3 regions of the Streptomyces sp. PsTaAH-124 genome follow, and region 2 is predicted to be linked to each of the others. Evidence: riboswitches for the same ligand, from Rfam matches in the RefSeq annotation. Region 2 holds a riboswitch; each other region holds the start of a gene.
The links. A riboswitch is a leader RNA that binds a small molecule or an ion and turns the genes downstream of it on or off. The one in region 2 is predicted to bind cobalamin.

Region 1 (5,625 bases), on a different contig from region 2:
CGCAGGCGCGGGCCGCCAGCAGATCGGTGTCGGCGGTGGACAACAACAACACTGTGCTCATGCGGGCGCTCCCGGTGGAATGAAAGGCAGTCCTTGCGGCGCGCCGGACTCGATGAGCCGCCACAGCGCGTCCGTGTCCGCGTGCTGTTCGATCAGGTCGCCGAGCCGGTCGAGCTGCTCCTCGCGCAGCGCGGCGAACGACGTGGTGGGCGAGGGCACGAAACGGCGGCCCGCGGCGGCGGCGACCACCCGCAGGAAGGCCCGGCGGAAGCCGTCCGACTCCAGCGAGCCGTGCCAGTGCGTGCCCCAGACCGAGCCGGCCCGGCAGCCGTCGAGGAAGGGCTCGCCGCCGGTGACGTCGGCGACGCCGTGATGGATCTCGTAGCCCTCGACCCGCTCGCCGAGGGCCGTCCCCTCGGGCCGGGCGAGGGTCTTGTCCGGGGCGAACCGGACGCGTACGGGCAGCAGTCCGAGCCCGTCGACCCGGCCGCGACGGCTCTCGACGTCGTCCTCGATGTGCTCGCCGAGGAGCTGGAAGCCGCCGCAGACACCGAGGACGGGCCGCCCCTCGGCGGCCCGGCGGCGCAGCGCGTCCGCGAGGCCCCGCTCGCGCAGCCAGTCCAGCGCCCGCACGGTGCCGCGGGTGCCCGGGACCACGACGAGATCGGCGTCGGCCAGTTCCTCGGGCCGGTCCACGAACCGCACGACGACGCCCGGTTCGGCGGCCAGCGCGTCCACGTCGGTGAAGTTGGACATCAGCGGGACGGCGCAGACGGCGACCCGCAGCACGTCCTCGCCGACCGGCGGCGCCACGGCGGACTCCCGTACGGCACCGCGCAGCGACACCCGCAGTCCGTCCTCCTCGTCGATGCCGAGCCCGTGCCGGAAGGGCAGCACCCCGTAGGTGTGCCGCCCGGTGAGCCCGTGCAGCATGCCGATGCCGGGTTCGAGCAGCGAGACGTCGCCGCGGAACTTGTTGACGAGGAAACCGGCGACCAGTTCCTGGTCCTCGGGACAGAGCAGGGCCACGGTGCCGAAGAAGGAGGCGAAGACGCCGCCGCGGTCGATGTCGCCGACGACGACCACCGGCAGCCGCGCGCCGCGCGCGATGCCCATGTTGACGATGTCGGTGCGGCGCAGATTGATCTCGGCCGGACTGCCCGCGCCCTCGCAGATCACCGCGTCGTAGGAGCCGCGCAGTTCGGCCAGGCAGTCCAGCACCGTGCCCAGCAGCCGCTGCTGGCGCCCGCCGTGGTAGCCGCGCGCGCTCATCTCGCCCACCGGCCTGCCCAGCAGCACCACTTGGCTGCTCTGCTCGCCGCCCGGCTTGAGCAGCACCGGGTTCATCAGCGCGGTCGGCTCGATCCGGCACGCCTGCGCCTGCATGGCCTGCGCCCGGCCGATCTCGGCGCCCTCACGGGTGACGAACGAGTTGAGGGACATGTTCTGCGCCTTGAACGGCGCGACCTTGACGCCCTGGCGTGCCAGCCACCGGCAGATCCCGGCGGTGACGACGCTCTTCCCGGCGTCGGAGGTGGTCCCGGCGACGAGCAGCCCGCCGCCCCGGCCACCGCTCATGACGTACGTCCCTTCGTCCGACGGTCGCGACGGCCGCACAGGAGCCTCACGGCGGCGCAGGTGCCGAGCGCGAGCCAGCTCACGCGCCGTGAGAGCCGTACGGCCCGGTCGATGTCACCGGCCCGCACCGCGCGCCCCGCCGCGCCGTTCAGCACCGGCCGGTGCTCCACGCGCCCGGCGTACGACAGCGTGCCGCCGAGGCGGACGCCGAGCGCGCCCGCGAACGAGGCTTCCACCGGCCCGGCGTTGGGGCTCGGGTGCCGTCCGGCGTCCGCGCGCCAGGCGCGCACGGCGCCGCGCGGATCGCCGCCCGCCGCGGTGGCCAGGACGGCGGTCAGCCGGGCGCCCGGCCAGCCGGCCAGGTCGTCCAGGCGGGCGGAGGCCCAGCCGAAGCGCCGGTGGCGGGGCGACTTGTGGCCGACCATGGCGTCCAGGGTGTTGACGGCACGGAAGCCGAGAAGGCCGGGCACGCCCGCGACGGCGCCCCAGACGAGGGCGCCGACCACGGCGTCGGAGGTGTTCTCGGCGACCGACTCGACGACCGCGCGGGCGATCTGGGCGGCGTCCAGCGCCTGCGGGTCGCGCCCGCACAGATGCGGCAGCCGCGCCCGCGCGGCCTCGATGTCGCCGGACTCCAGGGCCTGTCCGACGGCGCGGGCCTCGCGGGCCAGCGAGGTGCCGCCGACCACGGCCCAGGTGGCGGCGCCGGTCAGCAGGACGGAGGCGGTGTACGGGAAGCGGGAGGCGCGGGCGGCGCGGGCGGCGGCGGCCCCCAGCGCGACGGCGCCACCGGCGCACACGGCGGTGTGCAGCGCGCCCCAGCCGCGGTGGTCGTGCCACAGCGCACGTTCGACGGCGCCCGCGGCCCGCCCGAACACGGCGACCGGATGCCCGCGGCGCGGGTCGCCGAGGAGCAGGTCACCGAGGAGGCCGGCGGCGGCGCCGTACGCGAAGACGCGATCGGCACCCATCGGGTCAGCCGGCCGCGGGGTCGGTCAGGGAGTCGCTGATGAACCTCGGTCGGCAGCCGCGCATGGCGATGGTCCTCACTCAGGGTGTCCGCGCCCTGGTTCGACGTGACCGGCGGCGAGAGTTCCTGGCTTCCGGGGGTGTTCCTCCCCGGTGACAGTGGCGGGACCGCGCCGGATTCGCACCGGCTTCCTCTTCTGCCGCCGTACATGGCCCCGGAAGTCCACCACGGCCCCGGAACAGCCGTCAACTTGCCGTTGACCTGCGGCGGGGTGGTGTGCCGAGGCTCATATCCCCGATCCGGGCCCGCGGACTTGAAACGGCTCCTTCTGGCCTCTTTCCCGGCGGCGAAGCTGGGAAGACTCCTGTCATGAACATCCATGGGGGCTGGAGGAGGCGGGCGTCGGCAGGCAGGGAGCCGACGGGGCGCGCTTGGGTCAGGAGCAGCTACTCGGCGAGCGGCGGAGAGTGCGTGGAGGCAGCTTGGGAGCAGGGCCGTGTGCTCGTGGGCGACTCGAAGCGGCCGGTGGACGGCGCGAGCGGGCCCGTGCTCGCCTTTCGCCGTACGGCGTGGTGTGGTTTTCTGGCGGGGCTGGTGAACCCGGAAGCGGGCGGCTCGTGATCGCCCCGGGGGACGGGAGGTCCACCTATGCGGGACCGAGCTGACGGAACGGCGTCGGCGGTGGGAAACCGCGATGGAACCATGGAGAACCGGACGTCCGCGGCGCTCCCGCTGATCCTCTTCTCCTCGGCCACCGGGATCCTCGCGGTGGGGGCCGGCGCGTTGGCGGCGCTGCTGGTACCGGACGGCGCGGCGCGCGGCGTTGTCTGGCTGCTGGTCACCGCGCTGGTGGCCGTCGGCGGCGGACTGTGGTGGGGGCTCACTCCGCTCACGGAGCGGCTGAGGGTCCTGAACCGGGCCCTTGAGACGGTTCAGCCCCGGGGCGAGCCCCCTCGCTGACCCCGCCGGGCACGGCGGCACCGGAGCGCCGACGCAGCGCTCTGCCCACGGTGGCGCCGAGCGCTGTGAGGACCGCCGCGCCGACCGCCCCGGTGACAGTGGTAGTCAGCGGGGTGGCCGCCGCGAACGGAACGGCGGGAGTGACCCGGGTGGCCACGGCGATGCTCAGCAGGAGGACGCTCGCGCACGCCGTGGCCACCAGCATGCGGGCGGACAGCAGCCGGATCTCGTTGGAGACCCGGGCGTTCTCCAGCTCGATCAGCCGCTGAAGCCACTCGGGCTGCTTGATCGCCTCGACCTTGACCGTGTTGTCGTCGAGTGGAGCAGCGTTCTCCGGCTCGGCGCCCCCCGTACGCAGGCGCTGCCACCACGTTCGTATTCCGAAGACCGCCATGGTCCTCCCACCCCGTTCCCGCCCGGGTCGTCGTCCCGTCCCGGGGTCAGCTGTTGTCCAGGCTCCCTCTGACTGCGCCGAGCAGGTCGGTCATCCGGTCGCCCTCGTACGCGATGGCGCTGATCTCCTCGAAGCACTCCTGGTAGCGGGCCATCAGGGCCAGATCATCGCGGCTCGACAAGCCGCCTCCTGGTCCCTCCACGTAGAGCAGGTCGTCGTCGTCGCGGAAGCTGAGCAGGATGAACGGCGTCGCGACGCTGAAGTGCGCCCCGGCGGAGAACGGCAGCACCCGCAGATTGGTGCGCGGGTGCTCCGTGAGGGACAGCAGATGATCGATCTGCCGTCGCATCACGGCGGGTCCGCCGACCTGCCGCCGCACGGCCGCCTCGTCCAGGACGATGTCGATCCGGGGACCGTCGCTCCCGTCGAAGAACCGCTCCTGCCGGGAGAGCCGGAGGTCCACCTGCTGGCGCAGCAGCGACTCGGGGCCCAGCGCCGACAGCAGCGCCGTGGCGTAGTCCTCCGTCTGCACGAGCCCCGGCAGGATGGTCGGGTTGTACATGCGGATCGTGTCCGCCGACCCCTCGTACCCCAGGTACAAGGCGTACTGGGGCGACACCACGTCGCTGTACTGCGCCCACCATGACTGTCCTTTCGAGCCGCGTGCCGCGTCCTCCAGCTCCGCGACCAGACCGGCGTCCGTGACCTCGTACAGCTGGAGCAGGGCCCGCAGGTCCGTGACCCCGAGACTGACCGTCCCGGCCTCGATCCTGATCAGTTTGGAGAGCGACCATTCGAGGGCCTTCGTTGCGTCCCGCTGGGTCAACCCGGCGTTCTCGCGTGCCTTGCGCAGTTCGATTCGCAGCAAAAACCCCCGTAAGCGTCATAGAACGGCTCACGGGGGTCGATGCGGATGGTGCGGCCGGGGACTGAGCGGCCGCAGGGCTTCCTGTGGTCAGCCCAGAATCAGGGAAATTCCGTAGGCGACAGCCGCCGCACACAGCGCGAAGCACGCATAGGCACCGGCGGTGGCGGCGACGGCCGACTCGCCGCGGGTCGACGCGGCCTCGCGGCGGGACAGGCCCGCGATGCCGAGGGTGAACAGGGCCACCAGGCCGACGGTGGCCACGAGACTGACGCCGAAGACGGAGCCGAGCGCCGCCCAGTCGATCTTCATGTCGGAGCTGCTTTCTTGATTCTCGGGAGCCGGGTGGGGCGCGCGGTCAGACGGCCGCGGCGGGCGGGGTGGCCGCCGCCGGGGTCGCGACCGGGCTCGGGTCGAGGACGGGGACGGGCGCCGGGGCGGGGATGGTGGCCATGAGGCCGTCGGCCGCCGTCGCGCCCGCCAGGGGCGCCGCCGGTGCCGCGACCGGGGGCGGGGCCACCGCGGCGATCGCCTGGGTCACCACACCGGCCGGTTCCCCGGCGGCGGGCTCGGCCGCGTTGACGTTGGTGTGGTCGACGACCTGGCGGCGGGAGATCTTCCAGATCGCGAAGCTCGCGGCCACCAGGAACACGGCGACCAGCGTGGTGCCCCAGTCGCCCAGACCGGTGACGGCCTCGGCGCCCGCGCCGACCACCGCGGCGGCCGGCAGCGTCAGCACCCAGGCGACGGCCATGCGGCCCGCGGTGGACCAGCGGACCACACCGCCCTTGCGGCCCAGGCCCGCACCCATCACCGAGCCGGAGACGACATGCGTGGTGGAGAGCGAGAAGCCCAGGT
Region 2 (5,625 bases):
GGCGGCGATGCCGAGCCGGCCGCCGTTGAGGCCGTTCATGGCGATGCGGAAGCCGTCGCCCTCGCGGCCCAGCAGCCGGTCGGCGGGCAGCCGTACGCCGTCCAGGATCACCTGGCGGGTGGGCTGGGCGTTCCAGCCCATCTTGCGTTCGTTGGGGCCGAAGCCCACCCCGGCGTCGTCCTTGTCGACGACGAAGGCGGAGACGCCGTCCGCTCCGGTGCCGCCGGTGCGGGCCATCACGATGTACAGCTGGGAGGCGCCCGCGCCGGAGATGAACTGCTTGACCCCGTCGAGCACATAGGTGTCGCCGTCGCGGACGGCCCGGCTGGTGAGGGCCGCCGCGTCGGAGCCCGCGCCGGGTTCGGTCAGGCAGTAGCTGGCCAGGTCGTCCATGGCGCACAGCCGGGGCAGCCACCGCTCGCGCTGGGCCGGGTCGCCGTAGCGGTCGATCATCCAGGCGACCATGTTGTGGATGGAGAGGTATCCGGCGATGGCGGGGCAGCCGGAGGCGAGGGTCTCGAAGACGAGGACGCCGTCGGCCCGGCCGAGGCCGGAGCCGCCGGACTCCTCGCGGACGTAGACGCCGCCTAGGCCGAGCCCGGCCGCCTTGCGCAGGACGTCGACCGGGAAGTGCTTGTCGCGGTCCCAGTCCAGGGCGTGCGGTGCCAGGTGGTCCTGGGCGAAGTCGAGGGTGGTCTCCACGAGGGCCTGCTGGTCCTCGGTGAGCAGGGTGTGGGTCATGGTCGCTCAGCCCATCGTGGGAATGGTGAAGCTCGCGCCCTCGCGCAGCCCGGCGGGCCAGCGGGACGTGACGGTCTTGGTACGGGTGTAGAAGCGGACGGCGTCCGGTCCGTGCTGGTTGAGGTCGCCGAAGCCGGAGCGCTTCCAGCCGCCGAAGGTGTGATAGGCGACCGGGACCGGGATGGGCACGTTGACGCCGACCATGCCGGTGTTCACCCGCCGGGTGAAGTCGCGGGCGGTGTCCCCGTCGCGGGTGAAGATCGCCACGCCGTTGCCGAAGGCGTGCTCGCTGGGCAGGCGCAGCGCCTCCTCGTAGTCGGCCGCGCGGACCACGGACAGGACGGGACCGAAGATCTCCTCCTGGTGGATACGCATGTCCGGGGTGACCCGGTCGAAGAGGGAGGCCCCGGCGAAGAAGCCGTTCTCGTGCCCGGGGAGCACGAAGTCCCGTCCATCCACGACGAGTTCGGCGCCCTCCTCCACCCCGAGGTCGACGTAGGACCGTACGCGCTCCACCGCGTCCCGGGCGACCAGCGGGCCGAAGTCGGCCTCGGGGTCGTCGCTGCGGCCGATGCGCAGGGTGCCGATGCGCTCCTTGAGCCGGGCGACCAGGGCGTCGGCGGTCTCCTCGCCGACCGGCACGGCGACCGAGATGGCCATGCAGCGCTCGCCCGCCGAGCCGTACCCGGCGCCGACCAGCGCCTCCACGGCCTGGTCGAGGTCGGCGTCCGGCATCACGATCATGTGGTTCTTGGCGCCGCCGAAGCACTGGGCGCGCTTGCCGTGGGCGGCGGCGGTGGCGTAGACGTGCGCGGCGACCGGGGTGGAGCCGACGAAGCCGAGGGCGGCCACGCGGGGATCCTCCAGCAGGGTGTCGACGGCTTCCCGGGCGCCGTTGACGACATTGAGGACGCCCGGCGGCAGGCCCGCCTCCAGGAAGAGTTCGGCGAGCCGCAGCGGCACCGAGGGTGCCCGCTCGGACGGCTTGAGGACATAGGCGTTTCCGCAGGCCAGGGCGGGGGCGGCCTTCCAGAGCGGGATCATGGCGGGGAAGTTGAACGGGGTGATGCCGGCGACCACGCCGAGCGGCGAGCGCAGCGAGTGCACATCGATGCCGGTGCCCGCGTTGTCGGTGAACTCGCCCTTGAGCAGGTGCGGGATCCCGGCGGCGAACTCGACGACCTCCAGGCCGCGCTGGAGGTCGCCGTGGGCGTCGGCGACGGTCTTGCCGTGCTCGGCGGAGAGCAGCCGGGCCAGGTCGTCCTTCTCCTGCTCGACGAGCTGGAGGAAGCGCAGCATGACCCGGGCGCGGCGCTGCGGGTTCCACTCGCCCCAGGCGCGCTGCGCCTCGGCGGCGACGGTGACCGCCGCCTCGGTCTCGGCCCGGTCCGCCAGCGGTACCCGGGCCTGGACCTCTCCGGTGTTGGGGTCGTACACGTCGCCCAGGGCCCCCGAGGTGCCCGGGACGTTCTCACCGCCGATGAAGTGGGTCAGTTCCCGTACACCGGCGGGGTGGTTCGGACGGATCATGGGTGCCTGCTCTCGTCAGGTGGGGGTGATCCAGGACGGCGCGCGCGACCGGCGCACGGCCCGCTCAGGTACGCGGGCGTGCGCGAGGGTGGTCGGCGCGGAACGCTGAGGACGCCGGACCGTCAGGCCGTCGGGCCGGGGCGGGTGAGGCCGGTGGCGGAATGCGGGGAACCCCCGCGGCGCAGCTCGCCGGGATCGTGGAAACGCACCGGTGCCATGCGTGTCAGCTCCATCCTCGTGGACCACACGGAACATCCCGCGGCCGGTATCCTGACTCCCGGATCAGCGCGCGCCGTCCGCCTTCCCGACATCCAGCTCGTCAGTGGCGTCCTGCTCGACGGCGTACTCCCCGGTCACAGTGGCGGGACCGTGCCGGAATCACACCGGCTTCCCTGCACCGCGGGCCTACGCCCCCAGAATATAGTTGGACGTCCTAGTAAATCCAGTGCCACGGGTGGAGCCGTACCGGATTCCCGCCGGAGCGGGCCTCCGCCGGGGCGCCGGACCGGCCGGAGGAGCGGCGCTCCCCCGGCCGCCGGGCGGCGGGCGTCCGTCAGAAGGCCGTCCAGGTGAACGCCACCGTGTCCCCCGCGTTCAGCTCGAACTGGCAGCCGCCCACCGGGGTGGGTGTGCCGTTGACGGAGATGTTCCAGTACGCCGAGCCGCCGCCGCTGACGTTCTTGATGCTGTCGACCGAGTAGTCGTCGAACGACGCGTACCAGGCGCCGTCCCAGCCGAAGTGCCGCTTGCGGGCGGCGTCGTCGAGGGCGGCGGTGGGCGTCGGCACGGCGGAGGCGTGGGCGCTCCCGTTCGTCCCGTCGCATCTGTGCGTACCGCCCGTCGCCGTGGTGACGTCGTGGCCGCGGGTCCAGACCTTCCCGTGGAACAGCGGCCCGTCGGGGCCCTGCACGGTCAGCGTCACCCTGACCGGGGCGTTCGTGCCGTACGCGCCGTGGGCGCCCGGTGCGCCGTGGGCCTGGGCGGTGGCCGGCGCGGCGGCCAGGGCCACGCCGAGGGCGGCGGAGGCGATGAGCGTACGGCGTATGCGGGTACGGGAGGCGAGCGAGGCGCGTGAGGTGCCGAAGGTGTGCTGCACGGCGGGAGCCTTCCTGGATGTGGGCGGCCCGCAGCCCCGTCACCGAGCGGGCGGGCCGGACACCGCCGCCGCCTCGGGCAGGACTCTCGGCTTCGCGCTGCGGACCATGACAGGGGGAAGCGGTTCACGGCGCGCCCCGGGTGTCCCGACTCGCGGCCCACCGGCCGCACACGGTTGCAGGTCAGCGCCGGACTCCCACCGGCTTCCCCCAGTCACGCGCCCCTATGCAGTTGTCGTACACGCGGTCCATCCGCCGAACGCGCGGGCGAACCGCCGCCATCCTAGGGCCGGTTGAGCCGGCCCGGGGGGCGTTTGCCCACTCCTCGTCCGGGCGGGTCGAACGCGTACAGCTCCAGGATGTCCGGCAGCGGGGCCACCCCCGGGCCACCGGCCCGCACCCAGCCGACGATGTCCTCCGTGGCCTCCGGGTCATTGACCAGCCCCAGCCAGACCGGCCGCGCCCCGGCCGCCCGGCCCGCGGCCGACGGCTGCACGACGACCACATTGGCCTGATCGCACACGTCCAGGCACGCGGAGATCCGCACCGGCACCCCGGCCCGCAGCCGCGCGGTCTGCGCCGCGTGGTCGACGCCGGTCACCTTGGGCGTACCGCAGCAGCAGTCCCGGCAGACCACGACCCGGCACGGCACGGGCACGGGTACCGGCTCCGGCTCCGGCTCCGGCTCCGGCCGCACGGACGACGACCGTGCGCGCGGTATGCCGCCGGACGGGTCCTCGGACACCGCGGTACCTCCCTGATCGGCCGACCGTCGCTCACGCCGGGACCGAGTATGCCTGTTCCCCCGGGGCACAAGCCCTCACCGCAGCTCTTCCAGTCGGTCCCGTACTTCCTGGGTGTCGTGGCCGCCCATCAGTTCGCGCAGCACGAGGACGCGTTCCAGCGCCTCGACGGCCTCGGGTGAGCGGCCTGCCGCCACCAGGACATCGGCACAGAGCCACAGGAGCTTGGCCTCGTCGTGCCAGTGTTCGAGGTCACACAGAATTCCGCAGGCCCGCCGGAGCAGCCTGAGCGCCTCCTCCCCCTCCGACCTGGAGAGGTGGATCTGGGCGAGGGTGTACAGGGCGTCCGCCCCGCACCTCCGGTCCGTCGTCCCCTCCGCGATGCGCAGCGCCTCGCCACAGGCGCGGAGCCCTTCGTCGTACTCCCCGCGGTCGCGGTGGAGGGTACCGATGCCGTTCAGCGCCGCCGCTTCCCCGCTGCGGTCGCCCAGCGCCCGGTACAGCTCCAGGGCTTGCCGGTGATGCTCCTCCGCCGCCGTTCCGTCCCCCTGCTTGCGCAACGTGAGCGCGAGCGTGTGCAGGGAATGCGCCAGGCTCAGTCTGCCGGTCTCGGTGTCGTCCTCCTTGCTCAGCCGGACGGCCCGGAACAGATGGCCCGCCGCCCGCTCGAACTGCTCCTGCCGCCAGTAGGTCCCGGCCAGCATCCGGTGCACCATGGCGCACTGAGCGGGCTCGGCCACCTTCTCCGCCACCTCCCGCGCCAGCGTCAGCCCTCGCAACGCGTCGTCCAGGCGGCGGCGCGACCACTGATAGGTGACGAGAGCCATCGGCAGCAGCCAGACGTAGCGCTCCAGCCCTTTCCGGTGGGCCAGTTGAATACCGAGCTGCACGGTGTCGTACTCGTCGTCCAGCACGGCCAGCGCCTGTTCGAGGTCCACCGGCTCGAACACTCTCACCCCGGCGGGGTCACCCACGGGAAGTGCCCGCTGCTCATGGAGGCGGCGGTCACAGGCGTGGACGTTGTGCAACTGGTGGTCCAGCACCCGCCGTACGGTCGCGTCCTCGAAGTCCTCCGGGACGCCGTCGGCTTCGGGGTCCACCTCGTGGCGTGCGAAGGCGCGCACCAGATCGTGCAGGCTGTAGCGGTCGGCCCGGAGTTCCACCAGGCTGGCCGCCACCAGTTCCTCCAGGGCGTGGTCGGGGCGCAGTGCGTCGCCGGCCGGACCGAGGTCCATCACGGCGTCCCAGCCGGCGCTCGGGCCGGGGTGCACGGCGAGTCGCCGGAGCAGCCGACGGGCGGCCGGGGACAGCGCGCGGATGGAACAGGCCAACGCCATCCGGACGGACAACTCCTCCTCGGGCAGGTGCAGAACACCCAGCTTCTCCTTCTCCTCCCGGAGATCCCGCACAAGGTCGCTCGTGCCCCGGACCGACCGGTTCTCCAGGCGCCGGGCGATCACGGTGAGAGCGAGCGGGTGCCGGCCGCACAGCTCGACCAGGGCACGGATGAGCGGCTC
Region 3 (5,625 bases), on a different contig from region 2:
CGACGCCAACCAGGCCGGTCACACCTACCCGGACCAGAGCCTGTACCCGGCCAACTCCGTGCCCCAGGTGGTGCGCCGGATCAACAACGCGCTGCTGCGCGCCGACCAGATCGCCACCGCCGAGGACGCGGGCGACACCACCGACTGGCTGGCGCCGGTGGTCGCCGACGCGGAGGCCGGCTTCGGCGGCCCGCTGAACGCCTTCGAACTGACCAAGGCGATGATCGCGGCGGGCGCGGCGGGCATCCACTACGAGGACCAGCTCGCCTCCGAGAAGAAGTGCGGCCACCTCGGCGGCAAGGTCCTGGTGCCCACCTCGCAGCACATCCGCACCCTCAACGCGGCCCGGCTGGCCGCCGACATCGCCGATGTGCCCACGGTGATCGTGGCCCGCACCGACGCCCTCGCCGCCACCCTGCTGACCAGCGATGTCGACGAACAGGACGCGGAGTTCACCACCGGCGAGCGCACCGCCGAGGGCTTCTACCGGGTCCGCGGCGGCATGGACCCGGTGATCGCCCGCGGGCTGGCCTACGCCCCCTACGCCGACCTGCTGTGGATGGAGACCGGCACGCCCGACCTGGAGCAGGCGCGCACGTTCGCCGAGGCGATCCACGCCCGGTACCCGGACCAGCTGCTGGCGTACAACTGCTCGCCGTCCTTCAACTGGAAGGCGGCCCTGGACGACGACCGGATCGCCAAGTTCCAGCGTGAACTGGGCGCGATGGGCTACCGGTTCCAGTTCATCACGCTGGCCGGTTTCCACTCGCTCAACCACGGCATGTTCGACCTGGCCCGCGGCTACGCCGAGCACGGCATGACCGCCTATGTCGACCTCCAGGAGCGCGAGTTCGCCGCGCAGGCCGACGGGTTCACCGCGGTCAGGCACCAACGCGAGGTCGGCACCGGCTACTTCGACCTGGTCTCCACGGCCGTCAACCCCGCCTCCTCCACCACCGCCCTGGCCGGCTCCACGGAGGAGGAGCAGTTCCACTAGCCGCTGCACGGCCTGTACGGCTGTACGGCGCGGCCCCCGCCCGGGGCCGCCCGTGGGTCCTGTCGCGTCCGAAGGAGAACCCGATGACCACCCTCGCACCGCCCCGGCCCGTCCGTGTCCTCGCCGCTCCCGGCCCCCGGCACGAGGAGATCCTGACCCCCGGCGCCCTGGACTTCGTCGGCCGGCTGGCCGCCGCGTTCGCGGAGCGCCGGCGCGACCTGCTGAAGGAGCGGCGGCGCCAGGCGATGCGGCTGGCGTCGGGCTCCCCGCTCGGCTTCCCCATGGTGACCGCCGCCGTGCGCGCCGACCCGTTCTGGCGGGTCGCGCCGCCCGCGCCCGGTCTGGCCGACCGGCGGGTGGAGATCACCGGGCCGCCGGACCGCCGGACGGCCGTCGAGGCGCTGGCCTCCGGCGCCCAGGTGTGGACGGCCGACTTCGAGGACGCCACCGCACCGCTGTGGGACAACGTCGTGGGCGGGCAGCTGACCCTGCTGGACACCGTCGAGGGCCGGATCGGCCCGCCCGCACCCGGCGGCGGGGAGCACCGGGCGGGCGGCGGCCGGATCCCCACCGTCATGGTCCGCCCGCGCGGCTGGCACCTGGACGAGGCGCACCTGGAGCACGACGGCGCGCCGGTGCCCGCCGCCCTGGCCGACTTCGGCCTGTACTTCTTCCACTGCGCCCGGCGGCGGACCGAGGACGGGAGCGGCCCGTACTTCTCGCTGCCCAAGCTGGAGAACCGGTACGAGGCACGGCTGTGGAACGACGTGTTCCTGCTCGCCCAGGAGCTGCTGGGCATCCCCCGGGGCACCGTCCGGGCCACCGTGCTGATCGAGACGGTCACCGCCGCCTTCGAGATGGAGGAGATCCTCCACGAGCTGCGCGAGCACGGTGCGGGTCTGACCGCGGGCCGCCGGGACTACCTGTTCAGCCTCGTGCGCACCTTCGGCCACCGCACCGACTTCCTGCTGCCGGAGCGCGCGGGGGTGCCGATGACGGCGCCGTTCCTGCGGGCGTACACCGAGCTGCTGGTGCGCACGTGCCACCGGCGCGGCGCGCATGCCGTCGGCGGGCGGGCGGCCCAGGTGCCGGGCGCGGACGCGGCGGCGCGCGAGGCGGCCGTCGCGGCGGTCCGGCTGGACAAGGAGCGGGAGGCGGAGGACGGCTTCGACGGGTCCCAGGTGGCCTGTGCCGAGCTGGTCCCGGTCTGCCGGGAGGCGTTCGACGGGGTCCTGGGCGAGCGGCCGCACCAGCTCGACCGCACCCGCGAGGACGTCGAGGCGGGCGCCGCCGAGCTGCTGTCGGTGCGGCGGATCAGCGCCCCGCCGACCCCGGAGGGGGTGCGCACGGGCGTCGCCGTCGCGCTGCGCTGCTTCGCTGCCTGGCTCGGCGGGCGGGGCACCGTCGTCGTGGACGGGCTGCTGGAGGACACGGCCACCGCCGAGGTCGCCCGGACGCAGATCTGGCAGTGGCTGCGGCACCGGGTGGTCGACCGGGAGACGGTGCTGCGGATGCTCGACGACGAGCTGGCAGCACTGGGCGCCGCCTACCCGTGGGCGCCGCTGGAGGAGGTGCGCGCGCTGTTCGAGCGCACCGCGCTCGCCGGTGAGCTGCCGCTGTTCTTCACCCCCGACGCGTACGCGCGCCACCTGGTGCGCCGTACGGGCGCCGGGGGGTGCGAGCGGGGATGAGCCTGCGGCCGGACTGAGGGGTCCGGGCGCGGCGCGTACCGAGGGGTGCGCGACGGCACCGGTGCGGTGAGGGCCGCGGCGGTGCCCCGGGAGACGGGCGGGAAGCGCGGGTACGGCGCTTCCCGCCCGTGCCGTTTCCGGGTCCGCGCGCCGTGCGCCGCCGCCACCGCGACAGGGCTTAGGTATACCTAAGTTTTCCCGAAGACACAACATCTGGGGCTGTGCACCACGGCAGCGTTCTAGATGTAGTGTTGGCCGTGCTGGTGGTTCGCCAGGCACTCCGGTGCCCGGCGAGGCAAGAGGGAACCCGGTGGGAATCCGGGACTGCCCCGCAGCGGTGAGCGGGAACGACCGCCGTCATACGCACTGGACCCGGTGGACCGGGCCTGGGAAGCGACGGCCAGTAGACGTCTCGTACGACACGAGACACGCCCGCGAGTCCGAAGACCTGCCACCGGTGCGTACGCCGACGAGCGGCGTGCGTGCTCCGAGGCCCCGAGGGAGGGCCGCGTGGCAGCAGCACGGACCCGGGTCCGGCGTGCCCTTCTTCCGCCGCCGCCCGGCCCCGCCGTACGCGCCGCGACGCTCCTCCTCCCCCGGTCCTCGGACAGGGACGGGAACGAGCGAGAGGAGCGGCGGTCGATGAGCGGCCTCGTGTATTTCTCCAGCGTCTCGGAGAACACCAAGCGCTTCGTGGAGAAGCTGGGTCTGCCCGCCACGCGCATCCCCCTGCATCCGCACCGCGACGGCCTGCCGCGGGTGACCGGGCCGTATGTGCTGATCACGCCGACCTACGGCGGCGGCGAACGCGCCGGGGCGGTCCCCAGGCAGGTGATCCGCTTTCTGAACGTCGAGGCCAACCGCGCGCTGCTGCGCGGGGTCATCGCGTCCGGCAACACCAACTTCGGCGCGGACTACTGCCTGGCCGGACGGGTGATCGCGGCGAAGTGCGGGGTTCCGGAGCTGTACCGATTCGAACTGCTGGGCACGGAGCGCGACGTCCGTGCCGTGAGGGAAGGACTGAGGACGTTTTGGACACGACACTCATCGGCGGCGGCGTGATCACCGCCCAGCGCGAGTCGGTCGGTACGCGCAAGGACTACCACGCGCTCAACGCCCTGCTGAACATGTACGACTGCGACGGCCGCATCCAGTTCGACAAGGACCGCGAGGCCGTACGCCAGTACTTCCTCCAGCACGTCAACCCGAACACGGTGGTCTTCCCCACCCTCAAGGAGAAGATCGACCACCTGATCGAGAACGACTACTACGAGGAAGCCCCGATCCGGCGCTACGACTGGGAGTTCGTCAAGGGCCTGTACCGGCGGGCGTACGCCCACGAGCACCGCTTCCGCACCTTCCTCGGCGCGTTCAAGTACTACACGTCGTACACGCTCAAGACCTTCGACGGCTCCCGCTACCTGGAGCGCTACGAGGACCGGGTGGCCGCGACCGCGCTGTTCCTCGGCGCCGGGGACGAGGCGCTGGCGTCCCGGCTGGTGGACGAGATGATGACCGGCCGCTTCCAGCCGGCCACGCCGACCTTCCTCAACGCGGGCAAGGCGCAGCGCGGCGAGCTGGTCTCCTGCTTCCTGCTGCGCGTCGAGGACAACCTGGAGTCCATCGGCCGGGGCGTCAACTCGGCGCTCCAGCTGTCCAAGCGCGGCGGCGGGGTGGCGCTGCTGCTGACCAACCTGCGCGAACAGGGCGCCCCGATCAAGAAGATCGAGAACCAGTCCTCCGGGGTGGTCCCGGTGATGAAGCTGCTGGAGGACTCCTTCTCCTACGCCAACCAGCTCGGCGCGCGCCAGGGCGCGGGCGCGGTCTACCTGCACGCCCACCACCCGGACATCATGCGGTTCCTGGACACCAAGCGGGAGAACGCGGACGAGAAGATCCGCATCAAGACGCTGTCGCTGGGCGTGGTCGTCCCGGACATCACCTTCGAACTGGCCAAGCGCAACGAGGACATGCACCTGTTCTCGCCCTACGACGTGGAACGCGAGTACGGCAGGCCGCTGGCCGATCTCTCCGTCAGCGAGCACTACGACGACCTGGTCGCCAACCCGCGCATCCGCAAGACCACGCTCAGCGCCCGCGAGTTCTTCAAGACGATCGCGGAGCTTCAGTTCGAGTCGGGCTACCCGTATCTGCTGTTCGAGGACACCGTGAACCGGGCCAACCCGATCCCGGGCTGGATCAACATGTCCAACCTGTGCTCGGAGATCCTCCAGGTGAACACGCCGAGCACGTACGACGCCTCGCTCGGCTACGAGACCGTCGGCCGGGACATCTCCTGCAACCTGGGCTCGCTGAACATCGCCGCCGCCATGGCCTCCCCCGACCTCGGCGCGAGCGTGGAGACAGCGGTGCGCGGTCTGACGTCCGTCTCCGACCAGTCGCACATCGACGCGGTGCCGTCCGTGGCACACGGCAACGACCTCTCGCACTCCATCGGCCTGGGCCAGATGAACCTGCACGGCTACCTCGCCTCGCAGCGCATCCACTACGGCAGCGAGGAGGGCGTCGACTTCACCGACCTGTACTTCTACACGATCGCCTACCACGCGCTGCGCGCCTCGAACCGGATCGCGATCGAACGCGGCACCGCCTTCGACGGGTTCGAGAAGTCCGCGTACGCCGACGGCTCGTACTTCGACCAGTACACCGAGCGGGCCTGGGAGCCGGCCACCGCGCGGGTGCGGGAGCTGTTCGCCGACGCGGGGATCGCGCTGCCCACGCAGGACGACTGGCGCGAGCTGAAGCGGTCAGTGCGGGAGCACGGCATCTACAACCAGTACCTCCAGGCCGTGCCGCCGACCGGGTCCATCAGCTACATCAACGACTCGACCGCCTCCATCCACCCGATCGCCTCCAAGGTGGAGATCCGCAAGGAGGGCAAGCTCGGCCGCGTCTACTACCCGGCGCCGCACATGG

Region 1: another riboswitch for cobalamin. It lies ahead of B086_RS0117290 (cobalamin biosynthesis protein); the one in region 2 lies ahead of B086_RS0100830 (CoA-acylating methylmalonate-semialdehyde dehydrogenase).
Region 3: another riboswitch for cobalamin. It lies ahead of nrdI (class Ib ribonucleoside-diphosphate reductase assembly flavoprotein NrdI); the one in region 2 lies ahead of B086_RS0100830 (CoA-acylating methylmalonate-semialdehyde dehydrogenase).

The regions. Positions count from the first base shown of each region.
Region 1 covers NZ_KB892169.1:409,092-414,716, forward strand. The annotation lists gene cobN (cobaltochelatase subunit CobN) at 1-61, opposite strand, end outside; gene B086_RS0117285 (cobyric acid synthase) at 58-1,578, opposite strand; gene B086_RS0117290 (cobalamin biosynthesis protein) at 1,575-2,549, opposite strand; cobalamin riboswitch at 2,646-2,790, opposite strand; gene B086_RS42900 (DUF397 domain-containing protein) at 2,918-3,169, shown strand; gene B086_RS0117295 (hypothetical protein) at 3,251-3,508, shown strand; gene B086_RS45920 (hypothetical protein) at 3,649-3,777, shown strand; gene B086_RS0117305 (helix-turn-helix domain-containing protein) at 3,949-4,770, opposite strand; gene B086_RS0117310 (hypothetical protein) at 4,858-5,079, opposite strand; gene B086_RS0117315 (inorganic phosphate transporter) at 5,126-5,625, opposite strand, start outside.
Region 2 covers NZ_KB892157.1:205,834-211,458, forward strand. The annotation lists gene B086_RS0100825 (acyl-CoA dehydrogenase family protein) at 1-741, opposite strand, end outside; gene B086_RS0100830 (CoA-acylating methylmalonate-semialdehyde dehydrogenase) at 748-2,271, opposite strand; cobalamin riboswitch at 2,536-2,664, opposite strand; gene B086_RS0100840 (DUF4430 domain-containing protein) at 2,825-3,367, opposite strand; cobalamin riboswitch at 3,506-3,576, opposite strand; gene B086_RS38840 (hypothetical protein) at 3,649-4,062, opposite strand; gene B086_RS0100850 (AfsR/SARP family transcriptional regulator) at 4,186-5,625, opposite strand, start outside.
Region 3 covers NZ_KB892165.1:113,986-119,610, forward strand. The annotation lists gene aceA (isocitrate lyase) at 1-997, shown strand, start outside; gene B086_RS0112255 (malate synthase) at 1,081-2,688, shown strand; cobalamin riboswitch at 2,936-3,159, shown strand; gene nrdI (class Ib ribonucleoside-diphosphate reductase assembly flavoprotein NrdI) at 3,331-3,750, shown strand; gene nrdE (class 1b ribonucleoside-diphosphate reductase subunit alpha) at 3,747-5,625, shown strand, end outside.